4 regions of the Cytobacillus sp. EB106-05-05-XG126 genome follow, and region 4 is predicted to be linked to each of the others. Evidence: riboswitches for the same ligand, from Rfam matches in the RefSeq annotation. Region 4 holds a riboswitch; each other region holds the start of a gene.
The links. A riboswitch is a leader RNA that binds a small molecule or an ion and turns the genes downstream of it on or off. The one in region 4 is predicted to bind thiamine pyrophosphate.
Positions count from the first base shown of each region.

Region 1: it holds a riboswitch for thiamine pyrophosphate, as region 4 does, so the genes downstream of both, thiT (energy-coupled thiamine transporter ThiT) here and thiC (phosphomethylpyrimidine synthase ThiC) in region 4, are expected to answer to the same signal.
Region 2: it holds a riboswitch for thiamine pyrophosphate, as region 4 does, so the genes downstream of both, AC3WTL_RS10285 (Ykof family thiamine-binding protein) here and thiC (phosphomethylpyrimidine synthase ThiC) in region 4, are expected to answer to the same signal.
Region 3: it holds a riboswitch for thiamine pyrophosphate, as region 4 does, so the genes downstream of both, AC3WTL_RS04870 (3-oxoacyl-ACP reductase) here and thiC (phosphomethylpyrimidine synthase ThiC) in region 4, are expected to answer to the same signal.

Region 1 is NZ_JBYTDU010000001.1:1,004,034-1,007,935, reverse strand. Features, by position in the region: gene qoxD (cytochrome aa3 quinol oxidase subunit IV) at 1-165, shown strand, start outside; gene AC3WTL_RS05050 (hypothetical protein) at 247-486, opposite strand; gene AC3WTL_RS05045 (hypothetical protein) at 606-884, opposite strand; gene AC3WTL_RS05040 (VOC family protein) at 1,055-1,426, shown strand; gene thiT (energy-coupled thiamine transporter ThiT) at 1,575-2,174, opposite strand; TPP riboswitch at 2,239-2,341, opposite strand; gene AC3WTL_RS05030 (MATE family efflux transporter) at 2,394-3,734, opposite strand.
Region 2 is NZ_JBYTDU010000001.1:2,075,900-2,079,801, forward strand. Features, by position in the region: gene AC3WTL_RS10280 (Cof-type HAD-IIB family hydrolase) at 49-915, opposite strand; TPP riboswitch at 1,144-1,245, shown strand; gene AC3WTL_RS10285 (Ykof family thiamine-binding protein) at 1,567-2,172, shown strand; gene AC3WTL_RS10290 (ECF transporter S component) at 2,174-2,770, shown strand; gene AC3WTL_RS10295 (ABC transporter ATP-binding protein) at 2,754-3,902, shown strand, end outside.
Region 3 is NZ_JBYTDU010000001.1:975,030-978,931, reverse strand. Features, by position in the region: gene thiD (bifunctional hydroxymethylpyrimidine kinase/phosphomethylpyrimidine kinase) at 1-78, opposite strand, end outside; gene thiM (hydroxyethylthiazole kinase) at 81-896, opposite strand; gene AC3WTL_RS04870 (3-oxoacyl-ACP reductase) at 910-1,671, opposite strand; TPP riboswitch at 1,776-1,888, opposite strand; gene AC3WTL_RS04865 (OsmC family protein) at 2,004-2,456, shown strand; gene AC3WTL_RS04860 (Cof-type HAD-IIB family hydrolase) at 2,492-3,241, opposite strand; gene AC3WTL_RS04855 (CBO0543 family protein) at 3,384-3,899, shown strand.
Region 4 is NZ_JBYTDU010000006.1:147,502-151,403, reverse strand. Features, by position in the region: gene AC3WTL_RS18065 (bifunctional metallophosphatase/5'-nucleotidase) at 1-1,216, opposite strand, end outside; gene AC3WTL_RS18060 (hypothetical protein) at 1,398-1,682, shown strand; TPP riboswitch at 1,897-2,011, shown strand; gene thiC (phosphomethylpyrimidine synthase ThiC) at 2,138-3,902, shown strand, end outside.

The sequences.
Region 1 (3,902 bases), on a different contig from region 4:
CTGGCTGTCGTTCAGGCAGGCATGCAGCTGTTCATGTTCATGCACTTAAGAGAAGGTGAAGACGGTAAGACGAATCTAATAAATATGATTTATGCCGTATTTATGGTAATTGTAATTGTAGTTGGTTCTATTTGGGTGTTAACCTCTGGGCATGCTTCACATTAAGTTAGGAAAGCTCCAGCGCCTTGATTACGGCGCTGGAGCTAGACATCACAAAAAAACCGGTCTCCCCATTGGAGGCCGGTTTTATTTGTATTGTCTGATTCCCTTGCTTCCCTTTGTCATTTCTTCCATTACATTGATAAAAAATCCGAATCCGAAAAGCAGCATGGAAGAAACCATAATGCTTAAGCCGATGGATAATACATACTCGCCTGTGATGCCGCTTACAAAAAAGCCTGATATAAAAACAATGAAACCTAATATAATACCTGCTGCTGTACTATTCCTGAAAAAATGCAGTACGCGCTGCTGTTGAAGTGTCATTTCCCCATCTCCTTTTATTTAATATTCTAACTATGTTCACAAATTTGTCAAACTTTTTGTCACAAATTTGTCAAAATTATTTCATAAAAAAAAAGCTCTGCAAGCTGCAAAGCGATTTTCTATTGATATAGCTTTTTAATGTTCTCCAAATCTTTCTTCAGACTGCATATTTCCTGCCGGGTCAGCATGAGCGGCATTTGATCGTAGAGTGTAATGATTTGCCCTCCCTCATCTTCTTCATGAAGGGATAGATAGTTATACAGAGTTTCGCATTGATTTTTGTTGAGAACTGACTGGGTACTGAAGCTTTTTACTTTCTGGATTTCAAAGGCACTGGCTTCCGCATCAAAAACACCTGTGATAATATTTCCCTGCAATGTATTGGCCAAAGTCTTCACTCCCCTTTTTTAAGTAATATACCCATTTTTCAGAAGTAATTTCCTAATATATTGGCTTTGGTTAGAAAGATTATTGTTCCGTTAAAGGCATTTAAACAAAAACGGGGAAGGAAAAAGCTGTGTAAAAATGAAATATATGATATACCAAATTAAATAAAGGAGAGAATTCTATGAGTAAATCATTTATTGAACAAGTACATTATATTAGAATTCCTGTAAAAGATTTAGAGCTGTCTGCCCAATGGTATAAAGATGTATTAGGGCTCCAGTTACTAAACAATACTGGAGAACTTGCAATTTTAAAAGTAAATGAAGGACCTTTCTTACTGATCTTAGTTCCTACCGAAGATGAAACTTTTGCTCATTTTACAATTGATAATGAACAAGAATTTAGCATTGGGTTTACAAGTCCAGAATTATCTAAATTTCATCAGCACTTAATTGAGAATCAAGTTAAGGTCGAGGATATAAAAGAAGATAATGGTCATGCCTTTTTCCACTTTTATGACCCAAATGGCAATAAACTTCAAGTACACTGGTAAGATTATAATAAATAGCTCATTTTTAACGGTATTGGAACGGGAACGCCCAAACCAGACGTTCCCATAATTCTTCCTGAAAACAACTTTTTATCAATCAAATCCGATATATAAAAAACCTCTCTGAAATATTTCAGAGAGGCGGACATTATTAGGAAGCATTCTTTTGAGTTTGAAGTCTTTCATCCGATTTTTTTATGATTAATCTCGGTGCCGATGAAATAATTAATACGGCCAGGATTGAGCAGAGAATTGCCGCTCCGAGCATGGTTGCGCCGTTTGCCAGGAAGGAAAAGAGAACCGGTGACATCCCTTCTGGTGCATAGCTTCCGAAGAAAAGTACACCTGCTATGAAATGCCAGAAATACCGGGCAAGGCTTCCGGCAAATACGGCTAAGACAACCCATGACAATGCCTTCTTCTTGTTACCTGCCCGCAGCTGATTTTGGATGACGCCGTAAAACAAGCCGGCAAACCCGATACAGGCAAAAGCCACAAAATACTCAATAAATGCCTGTATCGGAGTGGCAATCCAGGCATCCCCCATGGCAATCTGCAAAATCCCCCATAAGAGGCCTGCAATAAAGCTGACCTTAAAGCCCCACCTGAAAGCCAGAATGAAAATCGGAATCATCGCGGCAGAGATGGAAATGGATGGCGACAGCTTGATGGATGGCAGAAAATCAAGAATGATAGCAAAGGCAGCAAAAAATGAAGCCTCTATCATCGCCGTCAGGCTTAATTTTTTCATAAAAAAAATCCCCCTTCAATCGTATGACGATACCCCAAGGGAGAACAAGCAGGCAGAAAACTATCTGCCTATCATTCCACATTCCTGCGCTAGCATTAACTAACAGGTTCAAAGGGTCAGAACAGCGGACTGTTCACTCTCAGCGATATGCTCCCCTTGTGGTACGTTATTAAATTATCCGCTTTTAGTATATATGAAATTCATGATGGTGAAAAGGATTTATTTTCCCTCGTTTATGATAATCTGTTTATCCCACTTTCCGATGCGGTAATACATATAGGCGATGAAACTGCTTATTGCAAAGCTGACACCCATACCAGTAGCTATGCCTTTATCACCCATAAACTTTGAAAATGCAAATGTTAAAGGATAGCGCAGGATCCAGAATGAAATGATATTCAGTATCAGCACTTGAAACATCGCACCAGAAGCTCTAACCACACCATTCAATACAAAATTAATACCCAGAAGCGGATAAAAAAAGGCAATGATCTTTAAATATTCAGTGCCGTAGTGAACTGATTTTTTATCCTGGATAAACAGGCGCACCCCGTGTTCTGCAAATAAGACCGTCCCAAGGGCGATGAGAAACATGATTCCAAGATTGTAAATGACTCCGTACAACGCAATCTGATGCACCCGTTCCCATTGATTTCCCCCTATATTTTGACCCGCCATACTGTTGACTGCAGTTCCCAATGCCATCGCAGGAAGCATAATGATGCTGTCAATGCGCTGTGCGGCACCAAATCCGGCTACCACGTCACTGCCAAAGGATGTGACGACAGACATAATGGCCATAACACCAGCCGATATGACAGTCATTTGGAGCCCTGAAGGGATGCCAAGCTTGAATATCAATGCTGCCTCCTCTTTATGCGGCCAAGAAGGAATAGTGAATGGTGCCAGCTTTTTGCGGAGTATGAATATCATTCCGATTATAAATGCTGCGCCCTGTGATACGATTGTTGCATATGCGGCCCCCTCAATACCAAGCTTGAATACAGAAATAAAAAGAGGATCGAGTATTGCATTTAATACGACTGCTATCAGGACAAAGTACAGAGGATTTTTGCTGTCTCCAAGCGCTCTGAGTATAGTTCCTATAAAATTGTAGCCAAATAAAAACAGAATTCCAATAAAGTTAATCTGCAAATAGGATGCTGCTCCTTCGGCCATTCCCGCAGGTGTGCCCATTAAGGTTAAAATCCTTTCGGCAAGCAGGAATCCGGCTGTTCCGAGAACAACTGACAAAATTGTCTGAATGACGGTAAAAGCATTTAGATATCGTTTCAGCCCCTCTTCGTGATCTCCCCCCTTCTGCTGGGATAAAATCGTTAACGCAGCATTGTTTATGCCGATGATAAAAGAAAGTACTGTAAAGATTACAGTGCCTGAAACTGCGACAGCTCCCAATGCATCAGCCCCCAGCAAATTCCCGACCCACAGACTATCTACAAATTGATAGGAAACCTGCAGGAAATTAGTGAGCATAATGGGAGTTGAGAACACCAGCAGCTGTTTGAGTATATTTCCTTTTGTAAAATCCTGCTGAGCCATCTTTACACCTTCCTAATTTTTTTCATAGTTTCTATTATTAACTATTTCACTTTCAGTTTCCATTTTTATGGTTTTGTGAATTATTAAGTTTCTAAAAAATTAATTTTCTTAACCGATGTCACATTTTTTTCACATATTACTGGCATCTGAACGCTGTTGTAGCACACT
Region 2 (3,902 bases), on a different contig from region 4:
AATCAAAAAGAGAGCCAATCTGCCTGACTGGACTCTCTTTCATTCATTTTATTTTAGCAGATTCATTTTCTTCAGGAAATCGATCGGATGCTGTTTGCGGAAATGTTCTTTAACCATGTAGCTTACGCCGCTCTGGTCATTGGATCGTGTCAGCCAGTCTGCTGCTTTTTTAACTTCTGCCGGGGCATTGCCCATCGCCACACCCAGACCGGCGGCTTCAATCATTTCCAGATCATCTTCAGAATCTCCTATGACGACCATTTGATTTCTGGAAATTCCAAGGTGTTCACATAAATAGAGCAAACCATTCAGCTTTGAAACTCCGGAAGGAACAATGTCCATCCTCAGATCATTCAGTTTAATGACTTCCACATTTTCAAACATGCCCCAAATGGCTGTCTTAGCATCCTCAAGGTCTTCTTTATCTTCAAAGTACACTTCAATTTTTGGCGGTGTGACCGGCTCATCTAATATGGTGTCACTTAATGAATCCACAAACTGCTGGGAATAAAAAATGGGATCGCCGGTTGTAAAAACAGTTTTAGCAAGCATGTTGGTATTGAGCTTCGTTTTGTTGGCAAGGGAATATTTTTCGTGCACCAGCCTGATTTGACAGGTAAAGCCTTCAAGCAGGCGCACGATTTCAAACGTTTCATCTTCCTGAATCCTTTTTACAAAAATCGGCTTTTCCTGAGAAGCTGCAATATATGCCCCCCTGTGTGTGACCAGCAAAGAATTGATTTTCAATGCTTTAGCCACTTTTTTCGCGGATGGAAAGCTTCTGGACGTAACAAGTGTTACATAGATCCCTTTTTGCTGCACATATTCAATCGCTTCTTTTGTTGATTTATGAAGTCTTCCATTTGATTGGAGTAATGTTCCGTCTATGTTTAAAGCAAGCATTCTGTATATCATCCAATTTGCCCCCTATTCTCGGTGTAAAATTGTCCTATTACACTTTTATGAAGAGAAGGACTGGAATAGAACATGACATGGACAATGCAGAAATTTTTTATAGCTTATCTGTGTTAGTGAAGGCGTTTATCTGTTTTCATAGATCAATTGATTTGAAGAATTATTAATTAGTCATTTACAATTTGGATGCTCCGTATTAAGATGGAGTCAATAAAAACTGCATATCTTATTTTGCACTAGGGGAGCTTTTTGGCTGAGAAGAACAATCCGTTCTGACTCTTATCACCCGATCTGGATAATACCAGCGTGGGGAAGTGCAGGTGAACGGCTATCATTTCTAGTGTATTGATATCATTCAACTGCATTTCCTTATGGGAATGCAGTTTTTTATTTTCATTAGGCTCTTTTCGAGTAAATTGTTGTTTTTCGCCTATTAATGTTGTCCGTTGATTTCCGCTCCAGGCTGCTCGCTTTCCGCGGGGCGGGCGGTGAGCCTCCTCGACGCTGCGCGTCTGCGGGGTCTCACCTGTCCCGCTACTCCCGCAGGAGTCTCGCACCTTCCGCTACAATCAACTCAGTAAATCATATACAAAAAGCAACAAACCTTGCGAAAATAGCCTTTCATTAAAACTAAACTAGGAGGATGGAAAAATGCAGGAAAATTTTCTATGCGGAACAAGCGAGATTACAGGGTGCAGGTTTTCAATTTATCCAATGACTGACAGGTTTGTGGATGTTATATTATCTGCTCTAAAAGAAGTGAATACAAGCAAGGTATGGATGGAAACAGATGATGTGAGCACTTGTGTGAGAGGCAGGTGCATTCATGTTTTTGATGTGGTCAAAGCTATTTATCTTGAAACAGTTAAGCATGGTGACCATGTAGTATTTAATGGCACTTTTTCCAATGGATGCCCTGGGGATACTGCGGGCGATGCTTATCTTGCTGAAAATGAGGAACGGGCGAATGAAGAATCAGCAGCAGGAATCAGCCAGGAAGTCGCTGTCCAGTTTGCCCTTTATCCGATGGGGATTCCTGATTACATGAACGTCATTATGAACCAGGTCGAGCTCGCAAAGAATCGGGAAACTTTTACTAAAGGAGTGCATTATGCTTCAAGACTGGATGGAGATGCACACGCTGTTTTTAAAACACTGGAGGATGCTTTTGAAAACTGCAAGAAAAGCGATTCTACACATATTGTTATGACAGTGAATATGTCTGCCAACAGTCCATCCAAAAAGGAGACTGAGTAATATGCTTGAAAAGTGGAAGCTTCGAGAAGTCATAGTCCTGTCTGTACTCGCTGTCGTGTTTGCAGTTGTATATCTGGTATTCCTGCAATTTGGCAACGTGCTATATGGAATGTTCGGCTTAATTGGATATGATCTTATTTTTGGCATTTGGTTTATTGTTTCAATTATCGCAGCTTACATAATCAGAAAACCCGGAGCAGCCTTTTTATCGGAAACCATCGCTGCAGCCATTGAAGTCATGATCGGCAACGCAGTTGGTCCCCGCCTGATACTGTCAGGGATGATTCAGGGGATTGGAGCAGAAGCTGTTTTTGCGGCCACGAAATGGAATAATTACCGGCCATGGGTTTTAATTGCTGCCGGAATGGGCTCATCTGTTACTAGTTTTATTTGGGGCTATTTCATTTCCGGCTATGCTGCCCTCTCACCCGGTTATGTTACGGCTATGTTTTTTGTGAGGCTGATCAGCGGTGCTTTATTAGCTGGATTGCTAGGCAAATGGCTAAGCGAAAGCCTTGCGAAAACAGGGGCATTAAACAGCTTTCCTATTGGAAAAGAGCTAAAAAGGGGAAAACCGGAAAATGGAATTACAGCATAATAGGCACATATTAAAAACTGAACAGCTTTCCTTCAGGTATGAAGATGTGAAAAAACCTATTTTAAAAGATGTGCAATTCAGCCTTTATCCAGGGGAAGCAGTTCTATTGCTGGGCCCAAGCGGCTCGGGAAAAAGCACACTTGCTTTCTGCTTAAATAAATTATATCCGGAGGCCGTTGATGGCAAATTGGACGGGACCATTTCATTCAAGGGAAAGATGCTGGAGGAGTTCGGCCCTGGCGAAATTAATCAGCACATTGGCATTGTGTTTCAAGACCCCGAAAGCCAATTTTGCATGACCACAGTCGAGGATGAGCTGGCATTTGGGCTTGAGAATATGAAAACACCTCCTGAAGAAATAGAGAGTAAGATTGATGAAGCATTGGAGCTTGTTCATCTTTTGCCGTATAAACATTCCTTGATCCACACCCTTTCCGGGGGCCAAAAGCAAAAGCTTGCACTGGCATGTGTTTTATCATTAAAACCGGATATCCTGATTTTGGACGAACCGACAGCAAATCTGGACCCGGCTTCAAGCTATGAACTTACACGCATAATCAAAGAGCTTAAACAGAACCAGGCATTTTCCCTGCTAATAATTGAGCACAGGCTGGATGATTGGATTGATTTGACCGACCGGTGCTTGGTCCTAAACAAGGAAGGTGAAATTTTATTTAATGGAAGCACGGCAGAATGCTTTAATCAATATGCAGAAGAACTACTGCATGAGGGCATCTGGCTGCCAAGCGCGGTTAGAGCCGGCCTATTAGGAAAAAAAGAAGGTATTTACAAAGGGGAAAAGCTCCCGTTGTCTGATCGGGAATTAATCGCCGGATTAGCAAATCCCTTTTGTGCACTTCAGATTTTAGACAACCGGAAGAAAAAACACCAAGCTCATGAAGAGCAGATTATCCTATCAGCAGAGAATCTAACGTTTAATAAAGCTGGTAAGGACTTGCTAAGAAATATTAGTTTTTCTGTAAAAAAAGGCGAATTTGTGGCAATTGCCGGTTCAAATGGGTCAGGAAAAACAACACTTTCCAGACTGCTGGCTGGACTATATCCTCCTTCAAAGGGCAATATACTATTTTATGACAGCTCCCTTTCCCAATGGAAGGAGAAGGAGTTAAGA
Region 3 (3,902 bases), on a different contig from region 4:
GGTTTTTAAATCTGCCTGAATACCCGCACCGCCGCCGGAGTCTGATCCTGCTATGGTTAATGCTTTGTTCACCTTCATATTTATTCCCCTCCTATCTGACTAAAAGAGCCGCGCAATTCAACATCTGCGGCTGAAATAGTATATAAGCTATTCAAGAACTCTATTTGGAAGGTGCCCGGACCCCTGCCATCCGTTTTTTCTGCAGCGATTTCGGCGGCAGAGCCATACACGACCAATGAAGCAGCTGCCGCTTTTACTGGATCCTTTTCAACAGCAGCGAAAGCTCCAATGACAGAAGTCAAAAGACATCCGGCACCTGTTACTTTCGTTAACAGGGGATGGCCATTGTTGACCGAAAAAGTGGAATGTCCATCTGAAACGATGTCCTGTTTCCCTGTAATGACGGTGACTGAACCAAGTTTATTTGCTGTTAACCTTGCAAGATCTGCAGTGCTTCCTTTCGCTTCTCCGGCATCGACGCCCTTAATTTTCCATTGCTGTCCTGCTGCATTGGCAATTTCTGCAGCATTGCCTCTTATGATGCTAATATCTAATTCTTCCATTATTCTATTGGCTGTTTCTGTTCGATAAGCTGTCGCGCCGGCACCAACCGGGTCAAAGATTACCGGCACCCCATGCTGATTGGCTGACTTTCCTGCGATAAGCATACTTTTCACTTCTTTTTCAGTCAGTGTTCCCATGTTGAGAACCAGAGCCCCGGCGATTTTAGCCATATCACCCGCCTCTTCATGCGCATATGCCATTACAGGTGATGCACCAATTGCCAGCAGGCCATTGGCAGTAAAATTGGTTACCACCACATTGGTGATATTATGTACCAGAGGGTTTGACTCTCTTACTTTATCTAATAGACTGCTAATCTCCTGAATGTTCATTTAGAATCCTCCTTTAATTCATAACTAGTCCGCCATCCACAATTAAATTCTGTCCTGTAACTGCCCTTGCCCAGGGAGAAGCGAAGAAGACTATCGCATCTGCCACTTCTGCAGGATCTGTGACTTTTCTTAATGGAGTCGAGTTTTCGATAATTTCAAAGACTTCCTTAGAGGTCGAAGCACTGGCGTCTGTCGTTTTTAACAAACCGCCTGATACCATATTTGCAGTAATTCCATATTGGCCCAGCTCATTTGCCATATTTCTGGTGAAGCCTAATAAAGCAGCTTTGCTGGTCGTATAGTCATGATAGGGTACAACTGGATGCTGGAATAGGTTGGTGCCGACCGAGATTATCCTGCCAAACTCCTGTTTTTTCATATCTTCAAGACCTGCCTGAACAGTGTTCAATGCTCCCAGAATTGCACCTTCCAGCTGATTTTTGTAATCGTCCCATTCAATTGTTTCTGCATCTTTTTTTAAAACAGGGTCAAATTGAAAATTGACCAGTGCATTATTGACTATGGTTGTAATGGGGGCTCCAAAGTGTTCCTTCGTTTTTTCATACATGGATTTCACTTGAACTCTGTCCCGAACATCAGCACGAATGGCAATGGCTGAATCGCCAATTTCCTTCTGCAGAGCATGGGCTTTTTCCTCGCTATGAAAATAGTTAATGACAATTCTCGCCCCTTCTCTTGCGAAAGCTTTTGCTGTTTCTTTGCCCAACCCTCTGCTGCTGCCTGTAATAATAACAATCTGATCGTTAAGATTCATAGAAAATCCTCCTTATTGATAGCCAATTCATTTGTTTTGAGAACAAAATAAAAACCAGATCCGAAATTGGACCTGGCTGAATAATCTAAGAGAAAGAACGTCGTTCCCCGCAATTACTACTTTCCTACGCTGGTATAATCCAGATCAGGTCCGAAGGGTAAAAAACAGTCCGGTTTCTTTCTCAGCCCGCGAGCATCGGGCACCCCTAGCAGTAAAACTATTAAGTTGGCTGTTTCTATCTTAGCGTGAAACGTGAAACCTGTAAAGTCTTGCAATTCTGCCTGTTCCTCTTTAATGTGTAAATAGAAATACATAACTTGGAGGGTTCAAATATGGCTGAACACCATTTTCAGTTAAAAGCGCATTGGCCTGGCCTTCGCAATGATGTGGGTGAAATTGAGACTGGCGGGCTGAGAACAAAGGTATCTATCCCTCCGGAAATGGACGGACCTGGAATCGGAACCAACCCGGATGAAATGCTGCTGGGGGCAGCGGCAACTTGTTATATTATTACCCTGGCAGCCATGATGGAACGCAGCCGGCTAGAGAAAGATGACCTAACGATGGAATCAGTCGGTGTTGTGGATGTGACCAAAGGTGTGATTACCTACAGGAAAATCATTCATCGCCCGGTTATCGTGCTGAAGGCAGATGCCGATGAAAAGGACCATGCACTTGCGCGAAAGCTGGCGCAAAAAGCCGAAGCATCCTGCATGATCTCGAGGGCAATTAAAGGGAATGTGGAAGTCGAGTTGCAGGAAACCGTACTTAGATCAAAGAAGTGAATCAAAAAACCGGCTTAATAGCCGGTTTTCGTTCACTAAAATGCCCATTTTCTGATTGCCTGTGCAACACCGGCTTCATCATTGGTTCCCGTCACAGCATCGGCTGTTTCTTTCACGATTTCCTGGGCATTTCCCATCGCTACTCCCCAGCCTGATTCCTCAATCATGGCAATATCGTTTAAGCTGTCTCCCATGGCCATTACATTTTCCATTGAAATGCCAAGAAGTTCTGTTACCTTCTGGATCCCTTTCGCTTTATTGATGCCAAGAGCATTGACTTCAATATTGGTTAAGCTTGAGTTGGTAATTTCCAGATCGCCTTTTGACTGCAGCTCCTTATGGATCAGTTCCCTGACTGCATCATCTGATATATCAAATCCAAATTTGAGCCACTCATGGTCATGGATATTTTCCGGCATTTCGTTGTTCCATACCTGTTCGCAGCTGGTGGCCCAGAAATTGGTCTTATGTGACTGTGATAAATTCCACATCCATTCCATAACTTTGGAATCAACGGGAGCTCTTGAAATGGATTCTCCATCAGGGCCAAATATTTCACTGCCATTAACTGTGATTAAATAGGAGTTTAATTCCAGGGAATCGGCATGATCGCCTGCTGTAAGCCTTGATCTTCCGGTGCTCAAAATGACTTCGATTCCTTTCTCTTTTGCCTCTTTTATGGCTGCACGGTTCTCTTCAGGAATTTCCCCTCTGGAATTTAATAAAGTTCCATCCATATCGAGAGCGATTAATTTGATCTGCGGTGGAATCTTTGATTTTGTCATGATCCTCTCCCTTTCTTCTTTTAACACAATAAAGCCATTATATAGTTAACCCGGCTATCCTTCAAAGACGGTGCTTTTCAGATGAATATTTTCTTGGAAAATGGAAATAACTGTATGCATTAAATATTAAAGGTGATGTCCTATGTATCTGATGCTCGTTCTTGTTGTATGGATTTTGTTTGCTTACCGCTTTATTGATTGGTCACAATGGAAAAAACAATACCCGACTGTGCTGTACTTTATTGCGATTAACCTTACCTATAACATGCTCTATTTTAACCATACTCTCTGGGCTTTTAGAGGCATTACGGCCGAATGGCTTAATCATAGCATTATTAACTTAGCTTTCACTTATTTTATAACTCCCATGGCTCTAATCATATACCTGCAGCGTTATCCAGAGAATAAAAACCATGGATACATTTACTCTGCGGTTTGGATTGGCTTTTTTACCATCATTCAGTCTCTTTTTGCCCATAAAGGGATGTTTGTGTACGATAACGGCTGGAACGGCTGGCATAATATTTGGCTGAATATCGCTTTGTTTGCTGTATTAAGAGTCCACTATAGAAAACCGGCAATGGCCATGCTCATTTCTCTGCCTGCTGCGGTGATTTTCTACTTATTATTTCCGTTTCCATTGGAAAGCCTAAAATAAATG
Region 4 (3,902 bases):
TAACACGGCCTGCGTCAATGTCTGCCCGGATACCCCCTGGATTGATGAAAGCGAAATCTGTGTTCATCACTGCCCGCTCGGAATCGGCAATAAGATTGCCCAGGGCGGACTCGCCGCTTCTGTTTCGTGCAGCTGTGATGGGAAAGGAAGCAGTGCCAATATATCTGTTCACAGCGGGTTCTACTTTCATTTCGTAGTGTTCGATCATCCTGGTTATGTCGCTGGCAGGCTGGGTATTCTCTTGAAAAACATTTACAATTTCTGCGTGCTTACGGACAATATCCTTTGTCCGGGGATCTATTTCGATATCCACATCTGAAAAGGCAGTGCCATATGAATAGGCCTGCACGAGGAGCTTTCCATCCACCACACTGTTCAGATAAGCATGACTGTGGCCTCCGAACATAATATCAACTTCGTCATCTGCTTGATGGGCCAATTCTATTAGCTGGCCCGCGGCTAGTTCTCCATTTGGTTTTGATTTGCCGGGAACATGGGCCAGTACCACAATGGCTCTTACTCCTTGCTTTTTAAGTTCCCGGGTATACGTATTGATTACTTCCGCTTCATCAGTGAAGGTAAGACCCTTCACACTATTTGGTGCGGATAAGCTTGGTGTTTGTTTCATGATCACACCGATAAACCCTATTGGGACCCCGCTGACATTTAAAATCTTATAGGGAGGAAGGATGGGCTTGCCAGAATTCTGACTGATAACATTGGCTGCAATCCATGGAAAGCGTGAGCCGGGATAACTCTTTGCAGCTGAAGGGCTACCGCCATTTAGTAAGCGAAGCAGCTGATCCAAACCCCGGTCAAATTCATGGTTGCCGATGGTGCCAATGTCAAACCCCATCTTATTCAAAAATTCAATGGTCGGTTCATCCTTCAGGAGGGCGGATACAGGAGGACTTGCTCCTATCATGTCTCCAGTATGAAGCAGGATGGTATTTTCATTTTCTGCGGCACGCTGGCGCAAATACGCAGCGAGATAATCTGCACGTCCTGCTGGTCTGCCGTTAATCTGACGGGTCACATTCAACTGGCCATGGAAATCATTGATTCCCAGCAGCTGGACTCTCTTGTATGGTCCTTCTGAGCGATCTTCAATATGGCCATGATAATCCTCAGAGAGGCCTTGCCGATCCCATTGATCTTTTTCTCCCAGAGGCATTCCCAGAAAGCTAAATAATATAAGGGAGATAAGTACTTTCATCAATCAACCTCCTGTAATTGTGGCAGGGATAGTATTTGCAGATATTGGGGATTTAATCGTAAGGGGGCTTTTGGGTGGCAAGTAAATGAAAAAATCCTGCTAACCTGCACTTGTTTATCCAATTTGATAAAGGGTAAGTTCATATTAAGAAACATAATACTGCCAAAGGAGATGACAACATATGAAATATAAGAAGCTTTTGCTTTCAGTCCCATTGGGTGCAGGATTATTGTTGGCAGGGTGCGGAACAGATGAACAGGAGCCGCCGCCGGAAACGGAAGATGTGGAATTGGAAGATAATCAAATGGAAGAAAACAATAATGAAGATAGTGAAATGCAGGATCCAGGCACATCAGAGGAGTCGGATATGGAGGAACCCGGCATGAATGAAGAATCTCCACAGGATGAAGAAAACATGGATGAAAGTGATATGGATATGAACGATGGGGGTTCTGAAGAGAACTAATTGATGATACACATCTAAATACATGTAGAAAAACGTCTGCTAATGGCAGGCGTTTTTCTATGTTTTTTCAAAAAATTTGAATGTCTAAGCCGTGGAGTATTCAGCTGCAGGAATACAAGTGATCTAGCGGGAAAAAGCGGAAGTTTTTTCATACACATCATAGAAATCCCTTTTATTTGTTTTCAGAATTATGTATACTAAAATGGAATTGAATAGCAATAACTAGGGGTGCCCAATAGCTTGGGCTGAGAAAGAAACGCGCTAAAGTTTCTTGACTCTTTGGACCTGATCTGGATTATACCAGCGTGGGGAAGTTAGAATGTGCAAAAGTTACTTTGTGCAAAGACATCTGCGGTTAAGCCGGTCCATCTTTATGTGGACCGGCTTTTTTACATATATGGCACTTCCTTGGTTCCAGGTCTCGTCCTTACATTTTTAAAAAGGGAGAGATGGCAATGACTGCAAGTTCTTTAAATCATGAGAGTATTTCTATTATGTCGAGCTTTACTGGCAGCAAAAAAGTATATGTGAAGGGATCCAGGACTGATATAAAGGTTCCGGTGCGAGAGATAGAATTAAGCCCCACTGCCGGAACGTTTGGTGAAGAAGTCAATGAGCCGGTTCGTGTATACGATACGAGCGGACCATATACGGATCCTCATTATACGGCAGATCTAAAGAAAGGGCTTCCCGCCCTGAGAAGCCGGTGGATTCAGGAACGAGCGGATGTAGAAGAATATGATGGGCGGAAAGTAAAGCCCGAGGACAATGGCTACCTCAATGAAGGTGATCCGCGTGCCAATCATAAAGTCTTTCCTGGCTTATCCCGCAAGCCATTGAGAGCGATAAAAGGGAAGAATGTCACCCAGCTTCACTATGCAAAAAAGGGAATCATTACTCCAGAGATGGAGTTTATAGCCATTCGGGAAAATATGGAACCTGAATTTGTACGGTCTGAAGTAGCGAGGGGCCGGGCAATCATTCCTTCCAATATCAATCATCCTGAGACAGAGCCAATGATCATCGGAAGGAATTTTCATGTGAAAATTAATGCGAACATTGGAAACTCGGCTGTTTCATCCTCAATTGAAGAAGAGGTAGAGAAAATGACATGGGCCACACGCTGGGGCGCCGATACGATTATGGATCTTTCAACTGGAAAAAATATTCACACAACACGTGAATGGATTATCAGAAATTCTGCTGTTCCTGTAGGGACGGTTCCGATTTATCAGGCTTTGGAAAAGGTGAATGGAATTGCTGAGGACCTCACGTGGGAAGTATATAGGGATACCTTAATCGAACAGGCAGAGCAGGGTGTTGATTATTTTACAATTCATGCAGGTGTCCTTTTACGTTATGTACCGCTTACTGCCAAAAGGCTGACCGGAATTGTGTCCAGAGGCGGATCCATTATGGCCCAATGGTGCCTGCATCATCATAAAGAGAACTTTTTATATACACACTTTGAAGAAATCTGCGAGATCATGAAAGCTTATGATGTGGCCTTCTCCTTAGGGGATGGACTGCGGCCGGGATCGATTGCAGATGCAAATGACGAGGCTCAATTTGCGGAGCTTGAAACACTTGGGGAACTGACGAAAGTTGCCTGGGAACATGATGTTCAGGTAATGGTCGAGGGTCCTGGCCATGTTCCAATGCATTTAATCAAAGAGAATATGGATAAACAATTGGAAATCTGTAAAGAAGCACCATTCTACACACTCGGGCCGCTTACGACTGATATAGCTCCGGGATATGACCATATTACCTCTGCAATCGGGGCTGCTATGATAGGCTGGTATGGGACGGCAATGCTTTGCTATGTTACCCCTAAAGAACATTTGGGGTTGCCAAATAGAGACGATGTGCGCGAGGGTGTCATCACATATAAAATTGCCGCGCATGCTGCAGATCTGGCAAAGGGACATCCTGGAGCGCAAAAAAGGGATGATGCCCTGTCAAAAGCCCGTTTTGAATTTCGCTGGAGAGATCAATTCAATCTTTCTCTGGATCCTGAGCGCGCTTTGGAATTCCATGATGAAACATTGCCGGCTGAAGGGGCAAAAACAGCTCATTTTTGTTCCATGTGCGGGCCAAAATTTTGCAGTATGAGAATTTCTCAGGATATCCGGAATTATGCAAAAGAGCATCAGCTTGAAACCGACGAAGCGATACAGAAGGGACTGGAAGAAAAAGCTGAGGAATTTAGTAAGGCCG